Regions from separate parts of the Pseudoalteromonas sp. Ld19 genome, predicted to be linked through region 1. Evidence: predicted binding sites of a transcription regulator. Region 1 holds the regulator's gene; each other region holds the start of a gene.

Region 1 (2,191 bases):
TTCATCATATTAGTGTCGAGCAAGCTTCTCTTTGTGTTTAATTACTTGGCGATCGAGCTTATCAATCAACGAATCGATGGCAGCGTACATGTCTTGATGCTCAGTTGAGGCAAATAACTCAGCACCACTTACATGTATTGTTGCTTCTGCTTTTTGGCTTAGTTTTTCTACATCAAGAATGACATGAACATTATTAATATGATCAGAGTGTCTTTCTAGCTTCGCAAATTTGGTATTTATATAGTCTCTTAGTGAATCAGTTAATTCTACGTGACGACCAGTTAAGTTTAGTTGCATAAGCATTACCCTCTTTGTTTGCGTCTTAAATCAGACTTTTTCGCTGATTTGACGGTGGAATAGCCAGAGATTCGCGATATTTTGCGATTGTACGTCTCGCTACTTTAATTCCTTGCTCAGCCAATATATCCGCTATTTTGCTATCACTCAATGGTTTTGCTGAGTTTTCTGCAGCGATTAATTTTCTGATAAGTGCACGTATTGCTGTAGATGAGCATTCACCGCCATTTTCGGTACTTACATGACTTGAGAAAAAGTATTTAAGCTCAAATATCCCCCGAGGTGTATGCATATACTTTTGAGTGGTTACACGCGAAATAGTTGATTCGTGCATTTCCACCATTTCAGCAACATCATTTAAAACCATAGGTTTCATGGCCTCAGGACCATGTTCAAAAAAGCCTTGCTGCTGCTTAACAATACAGTTAGTTACTTTTAATAATGTATCGTTTCTACTTTCTAAGCTTTTAATAAACCATTTAGCTTCTTGTAAATGCGAGCGTATAAACTGGCTATCACCGCTTGATTTAACAGTGCGAGACATCGCAGCATATTGGCTGTTTACGCGAATTTTTGGCATGCTATCTGGATTTAGTTCAACAACCCAGCGGCCTTTAATTTTTTTCACTGACACATCAGGAATTACATACTCAGACTCTTCCCTAACAATAGTATCTGCAGGCTTTGGGTTTAGCGTATGGATGAGTGTCATTACTTCTTTAAGCTCTTCTTCTTTGAGCTTCGTTTTTTTCATTAATGTACGATAGTCGCGAGCTGCTAATAAGTCTATGTGCTCGGTTAAAATCATTTTTGTTTCATTAATATAGGGTGTTTCTTTATCAAACTGATTAAGCTGAATGCACAAACACTCTTGTAAACTACGCGCTGCTATACCGACCGGATCAAATAATTGAATGCGTTTTAAAACAGCTTCTATTTCATCAAGTTCAACTTCATTATCATCTTCGTTTTCTTGGTTGAAGCTTTCGAGAATCTCTTCACAACTTAGTGTTAAAATGCCTGAATCATCTACGGCTTCCACAATAGCAATCGCAATCGCTTCATCAGTAGGGCTAAATGGCGTTAGTTGAAGTTGCCACATTAAATACTCGTGGAGCGTTTCCGTTGATGCACCTTGGTATATAGACTCGTCTTCAGGCATTGGACCTGATGAAGAGGCTGGAGCTGCACTCATGTACTCGTCCCAGCTAACATCCATCGCCATGTCGTCACTTACCGTATCTTTAGCAAGTGCTTCGCCGCTGTCTTGTTCGTATTCGCTTGGAGCATCGTCGGCAGATGCGCTAACAGTTATATCATCGGTGTCTGATTTTTGTTCATTTTTACCTGCAGCGTCTTCAGAATAGTCTTGCTCCTCAACCTCTAAAAGTGGGTTGCTGTCGAGCGCTTCTTGTATTTCTTGCTGGAGATCCAATGTACTGAGTTGCAACAAACGAATAGCTTGTTGCAATTGTGGAGTCATTGTAAGTTGCTGGCCCATGCGCAGCTGTAGTGATTGCCTCATGTATCTCTAACAATCCTTTTATGTTGTTATAATTAATACTAGCAGATGCTTAAAGACATGGCGTAAATGTTACAGCCTAAATTGCTCGCCTAAGTAAACATCGCGTACTGTTTTGTCATTTAATACGTGTTCTGGAGTACCTGATGCAATCAGCTCCCCATGAGAAACAATGTAGGCTTTTTCGCAAACATCAAGGGTTTCTCTTACGTTATGATCGGTAATTAACACACCAATCCCACGATTTTTAAGATGTTCTATGATTTTTTTTATATCAAGTACAGAGATTGGGTCAACGCCCGCAAACGGTTCATCTAATAATATAAACTTGGGATCAGCCGCTAATGCGCGGGCTATCTCTACGCGGCGACG
Region 2 (2,191 bases), on a different contig from region 1:
ATCCTTATCTTAGCGCTGCTATTGTCACTATTATTGTTGCCTATAAAACACATAATATTTATTACACAACACTTGCCGGTATGGGGTTATTTCTAATTTTAAGTTAGTGCGATCTTTATACTTTATGAAGTACCGCACTAGGGTTAAAATGCTGCCAACAACAATAATAAAGATGTGAATATGCACCAATTTCATCAATTAAGCGCAACAAGCTTACAAGGTAACACTATTAATTTTAATGATTTTTTAGGTAAAGTTGTACTTATCGTTAATACCGCAAGTGAATGTGGATTTACCTACCAGTATGAGTCATTGCAAGCTTTACATACTAAATATGCCGACCAAGGTTTAATTATTTTAGGATTTCCGTGTAATCAATTTGGTCAACAAGAACCCGGAGATGCTACTCAAATAGAGCAAGGATGTTTGATTAATTATGGGGTCAGTTTTTTAATGGCAGCCAAGGCGGATGTTAATGGTGAGCACGCACACCCTGTATTTCGCTATTTAAAGTCGGCTTTGCCAAGTTTTTTAACACGAAAAATTAAATGGAATTTTACTAAATTCTTAATTGCCGCAGATGGTACACCTATTAAGCGCTACGCACCTTTTACTAAACCAGAAAAACTAGAACTCACTATTCAAAGAGCATTAATACAAGCTAAAAGTACACTTTAAAAAGTAATAAAGAGGCGCTAAGCCTCTTTATTGCCAATACGATTGGCACTTGAACATACGAATAACTGAACATTTAAGCGCCCAATGTTAATTGGTATTTATTTATACTAGCGTGATTTAGTCGGTATAATCGCTTAAATCGTCTTCGCCTAGATTTTTACGCAAGCGCTTTTGCTCAAGGTAGTCTTCCAACTTTTTCTTAACCTTTTGCTTGTTCTTATCATGTTGATTACGTCCGAGCATTTCATACTCGTCTTCAACAAAATCGTCATCTAGCGCATCGTAACTAAATGTCTTACCCACAACCCACTCCATAAAGTGTTTGAGACCAACTAAAGATTTTATTATCGCAATAGTTGATAAAATTAAAATGTTTAACACTAAATCGCGGTGCAAATTAGCGTCAAAATAAAGCCATGTGACTATCGTAAATATTCTTCATGTCAGTAATGTGAATAAATAGCGTTAAATTTCGATTGTGGAAAGTGAGAGTTTTTTATCGTATCGATAAATATTGTTTATAGCTTTATATAACTTAGTGAATTTGACTAAAAAATAGTTTTTTTATAATCAAAGTAAAGCAACTTAAAACCCAAATAAACATTAACTATCTGTTTATTAAAATAAAAAAATAGTGGCACCAAACTTGTTATAAGTTAATAGTCATCAACAATAAAGTAGAGAATGCACATGAAAAAATTACTATTAGTTAGCGCATTAATTTGTACGCCAGCAGCTATGGCTCATAACGACAACGATTCAACTATTTCGTTTAGCAGTGATCAATGCGATGTAGAATTTAAAAACGACGTGCGTATTAAACCAAATGAATTAGAAATTTTTACCGCCAACAATAAAACCATGCAATTTAACTCCAATGGTGACTTAACTGTAAATGGCCAATTTGTGGCACTTAATGACTCGCAACGTGAAGCACTCACTAAATATTCTGATAGTTTACGCACCCAGTTGCCTGAAGTAGCTAACATCGCGCTTGAAGGCGTTAAAATTGCCGGCGTTGCGCTAGAAGAAGTAGGTAATGCATTTAATATTGACGGCCTTGATAATATGTCTGCACTTATGGACGACATTAAAATCGAAGTAGAAAACACTTTTTACCAGCAAGGTACATTTGTGATGGGGCAACAAAGCTTTAACCAATTTGGTGAAAATTTTGAGCAACAGTTTGAAGAACAAATGGAGACGGTAGTCGAATCGGCTGTAATGCAATCTATGGGTAGTATTTTAGTCGCTTTAGGCTCTGAGTTACTTGGTTCGGGCGGCGATATGGATGCTTTTGAGCAACGCATGGAAAATATGGGCGCACAAATAGAAGAAAAAGTAGAGTTACATGCAAACGCACTTGAAAAACGCGCTAATTCTTTATGTGATAACTTTGCCGATATTGCAAAACAAGAAGAGAAATTAGTAATGCAAGTGCCAGAACTTAAAGGTTACCAGTTATTTAGCTTTAAAAACTAATACAACCTACGTTATTTAATATCCCTTTGGC
Region 3 (2,191 bases), on a different contig from region 1:
GAATGTAACGTAACACGCGCTGCAAACCAATTAAGTATCACACAACCGGCGATGAGTAACGGCCTGAAACGATTGCGTAACCTATTCAACGATCCGATTTTAGTGCGTACCAGCGATGGTATGGTCCCTACAGAGCGCGCATTAGAGCTGCAACCTGTGATACGCGGCATCTTAATGACGCTTGAAGAGACTCTCGCCCCTAATAGAGAGTTTGAAGCAAGCCAGAGTAAGCGTGTATTTAGAATAATGGCCAGCGATTACGCTGCCAGCACCCTTGCCCCTAAGCTGCTAAGTAAATTGCACGAAGAAGCGCCTGATACAACCTTAGACATACTCACGCCAAGTGATGTTACCTTTCATGACGTTGAAAATGGTAAAGTAGATATGGCAATCAACCGCTTTGAAAATCTACCGCAATCGTTTCATCACAAACGTATTTGGAAAGATAGCTTTTGCTGCTTAGTAAAAGCCGATAATCCAATAATTGAAAACTTCAGTCTTGATAGCTATTTAAAAGCACGTCATATATGGGTGAGTAAAACTGGTTTTGGCGTCGGTGTGGGTATGGATCCAAAAGACGTACAAAAATTAGGTTGGGTTGACGAAGCACTCGCACACTTTGGTAAGCACCGTAATATTGCTACGTTTACACGTAATTACCATGTAGCAATTCATTTAGCAAAAGAGAAAAACCTGATTGCGACTCTACCATCTAAAGCCGCAAATATTTACCTAGACGATGCTGGTCTTAAAATTTTAGAACCTCCTTTTCCTATTCCGCCCTTTGAGCTTGACATGATCTGGAGCCCACTTTTACACAGAGATGCTAGCCATATTTGGCTACGTCAAAAAGTAGCCGAGGTGGCAGAAGAGCTAAAATAACTTTATTACACGATCCCTTGTAAAAATTGCTAGGCTAATTTAAAAAACAATTAGCCTTTTTACTAAAAAATAAAAATAAACATTTAAAATCATTAAGTTAAAAAACAAACTTTATGGAACGGCCTTTGCTTCAGTTAAATAGAAGTTTACATTCATTTAATTAAAGAGGTCATTATGAACACCCATCAAGGAACAGAAGTAAATCATATTACAGACATCATCCAAGTAATGAACAGTGGCATCGACTTTTATGCAAAGGCTCAAGAAAAAATTGAAGACCCAGCAATTGGTGCACTTTTTCAGCGTATGATTGACGCACGAAAAGTAAGCGTTGAACGCCTGCAACCTTATGCTATTAACGAAAAAGGTGAGCGTGAGGATGGTTCTTCATTTGCTATTGAGGCACGCCGTGCTTATACCGCGTTACTCACTACATTTAGCTCAAACAACGACAGCACATATGTAAAAGAGCTTGAGGAGGTTGAAGACAAAACACTCGCAGAAATTAAATCAGCAATGGATAAACCACAACCTGCTGATTGTGAAGCGGCACTAGCTAAAACCTTGCTAACAATGCAAAGCTGTCATGCAGAAATGAGCCGCATGCAAAAAAATTAGTCATTGCTAAAATATAATTAAACCTAGGGCGTGTTGACCTTTCGTGATTAATTTTGCAGCAGACTGTTTGGTATTTAGGCAAGGCAGCGCCTATGTAGTGTGGTTATTCCCCATAAATAGGCGATAACGCAGCACAAATGCCAAACATGCGCTGCCCTTTGGGTTCTTTCTAGGGACGATTAACTCTTTGTTGCTCGGTTTTTACTTAGCCCACTAGGTTACAAACCTCGCGCCGCGATTTAATCGCCCCTAGATTGAACAAATTTCAATCCACAAAGATCAACACGCCCTAGTACGATTGGGTTTAATTATTCAATCTAAGCCTAACGTTAGATAAATTTATTATCTAACATTCAGATTATTTATCCTCGGTGGTAAAACATCAACTGTTTTGCCACTTTCCCGCCAATTTTCATCTTACTTAATAGCCTTAAAATATTTTTTTTTCATTTTTTTTGATTTAAATTTTTTTCGTCACATCTTTGTAAAAATAGCGTTCTATTATTAACCTCACCAATCTGGACTAGACCAGAAAACATGAGGTTCATTTAATGATAAAACGACACGCAATAGCAACGGCAGTATTACTGTGTACCAGCCCGTTATTCATCACTTGTAATGCCATAGCTCAAAACGCAACATTTGTAGGTACAGTAAAAGATAACAAAACACATTTATCAGGTGCGTTAAT
Region 4 (2,191 bases), on a different contig from region 1:
TGGCATATCGCCTATTTCATCTAAAAATAGCGTGCCACCTTGTGCTAGTTCAAATCGGCCTTTACGCGCCGAAATAGCCCCTGTAAATGCGCCCTTTTCATGGCCAAACAATTCACTTTCTAAAAGTTCAGCTGGGATCGCACCACAATTGACTGGCACAAACGGCCCTACGCTTCTTTTTGATAGTAAATGTACATTGCGTGCAACAACTTCTTTACCAGTTCCCGATTCGCCTAAAATTAAAACATTTGCGTCAGTTTTTGCAACTTGCTCAATTAAAAAGCGTACATCCTTAACTGCATCGGTTTCACCCACAAGGCCATCAAAAGTTTTATGCGGTTTAGAGTGCTTATGGTCACTGGGAAGCATTCGCTGATATTGCTGACAATCGTGAAGCAATTGCGTTGTTACTTCATGGCTAAATGGCTCACAAATAAGTCCGACTACATTGGCGATACTAAGTAATGGTTTTAGCGTTTCGCCTATTAGCAAAAATGGCAGTGTTGGATAACACTTAATTAAGCTTTCATGATCGAGCGATTGCAAGGCACCTAAAATTACAATGCATTCTTTTTGTTGATACTTCGCACATTCTTGCTCAAAGTTTGCTTCGTCTAAAAGTTGAACAGCTTCACCAATAAAAGTAAGTGATGCATTTAACCCTATCGAGCGGTTGTTATTATTATCTAAAATCAAGATCATATATAGCGAGCCATAATTTCACTAATTTATTTATTAATGAAATTGTAAGCCAGTAAATTTTGGATGCAAGCACTAGCGGCAATTTTTTGACATTAACGCCAAAAAACAGACATATAAATTTAAAAAGTAGTACTTAATAACTAATTAATAACTCTTTACAATCTAGGCATGCACATTAAAGTACTAAAAAATGCTCATTTACATTAAGAGTATAAATATACTTAACGACCCAACACATGCAAATAACTTGCAATAGTAGTTTTATATCAATAAGAGTAAAATATTTGAAATATGGCATGTATTTTTTTAAAGAAACAAACTTATTTGCCGATAAGTAAATGTTATGTTCATTTTGGAACTAAACTTGCTTAAGGTTTAAGTATTGTAATTAAATTTCTAGGAATTACCTATATGGCACACGCGTCAATAAACAAATACCGTCAAGTCACTGTAAGTAGCGTTAAAGAAATGACGCCTTATGACCAAGTCAAATTAGTGTTTGCAAATATTGTTGGTAAACTTTCAGCAGCAAAAGGCTTCATCCAGCGTAAAGAGTTTGATAAGAAAGGAATTGCTATTTCAGACTGTATTACATTGCTTGGAGCATTACAGCAAGTCCTGAATTTTGAAGGTGATAACACGGTATCTACAAACTTAGATTCTTTGTACGACTATTGCCAGCGCACGCTTTTGATGGCCAATATGGAAAATAACATAGATAAGCTTGATGAAGTTATCGTGCTGATCAAAGAGATTAAATCAGGTTGGGAAGCAATCCCTCTAGAGCATAGATCTTAGGATTAACCATGTTAGGAAAGTCAATTACAGCGCTATCAATAAACGATTGTCACACCCGTGAACTATGTTTAAAACTTATAGAACTATTATCAGATGACGAAGTGCTGCAAGTTGAAGGCGCTACCCATGCTCATAATGATTTAGATAGCCATTTAAAAGAATCTATCGCAAAAGATGAAAACTTTTATTCCGCCGCAGAGCTTGAATTAATAATTGATCTAATTGGAAAACTATCTGCTAAAATAGAATATGCTAAACAACAAGTTGCAGAAAAAATAATAAGTAAGCAAAAAAGCAATAACGCGGTCAATCAATACAAAGCCAACTCTTAATTTAGAGTATTACTAACTATTAACTAAGCATCCAACGGAGATATACAAAATGTTTAACGGAAAAGTTGTCTTCATAACGGGTGGCACAGGTTCATTCGGTAAAAAGTACGTAAAAACGTTACTTGAGCGTTATCAGCCAAAAAAAATCATAATATTCTCGCGTGATGAACTAAAACAATTTGAAATGCAGCAAGAATTTGATCAACCTTGTATGCGATATTTTATCGGCGATGTTAGAGATAAAGCTCGCTTACAAAGAGCAATGCGTGGTGTGGATTATGTAATTCATGCAGCAGCACTAAAGCAAGTCCCTGCCGCAGAATACAATCCAATGGAATGCATAAAAACCAACATTAATG

What was found. The regulator sigma-54, encoded in region 1, starts transcription at its own class of promoters, with help from an activator protein. The targets are predictions, from matches to a motif close to GTTGGCACGNNNNTNGNNT.
Region 2: a site for sigma-54 is predicted at 1,312-1,330, ahead of ACJJVZ_RS19760 (YggN family protein). Genes of this name have one in related genera too.
Region 3: a site for sigma-54 is predicted at 995-1,013, ahead of ACJJVZ_RS13325 (PA2169 family four-helix-bundle protein). Genes of this name have one in related genera too.
Region 4: a site for sigma-54 is predicted at 1,054-1,072, ahead of fliS (flagellar export chaperone FliS). Genes of this name have one in related genera too.

The regions. Positions count from the first base shown of each region.
Region 1 is NZ_JBISHA010000017.1:258,192-260,382, forward strand. It holds gene ptsN (PTS IIA-like nitrogen regulatory protein PtsN) at 1-5, opposite strand, end outside; gene hpf (ribosome hibernation promoting factor) at 10-297, opposite strand; gene ACJJVZ_RS06325 (RNA polymerase factor sigma-54) at 323-1,822, opposite strand; gene lptB (LPS export ABC transporter ATP-binding protein) at 1,892-2,191, opposite strand, start outside.
Region 2 is NZ_JBISHA010000024.1:205,402-207,592, forward strand. It holds gene ACJJVZ_RS19745 (AzlD domain-containing protein) at 1-107, shown strand, start outside; gene ACJJVZ_RS19750 (glutathione peroxidase) at 181-678, shown strand; gene ACJJVZ_RS19755 (PA3496 family putative envelope integrity protein) at 796-981, opposite strand; gene ACJJVZ_RS19760 (YggN family protein) at 1,369-2,160, shown strand.
Region 3 is NZ_JBISHA010000021.1:318,991-321,181, forward strand. It holds gene ACJJVZ_RS13320 (LysR family transcriptional regulator) at 1-882, shown strand, start outside; gene ACJJVZ_RS13325 (PA2169 family four-helix-bundle protein) at 1,057-1,500, shown strand; gene ACJJVZ_RS13330 (TonB-dependent receptor) at 2,052-2,191, shown strand, end outside.
Region 4 is NZ_JBISHA010000021.1:716,204-718,394, forward strand. It holds gene ACJJVZ_RS15265 (sigma-54-dependent Fis family transcriptional regulator) at 1-702, opposite strand, end outside; gene fliS (flagellar export chaperone FliS) at 1,114-1,500, shown strand; gene ACJJVZ_RS15275 (hypothetical protein) at 1,509-1,832, shown strand; gene pseB (UDP-N-acetylglucosamine 4,6-dehydratase (inverting)) at 1,882-2,191, shown strand, end outside.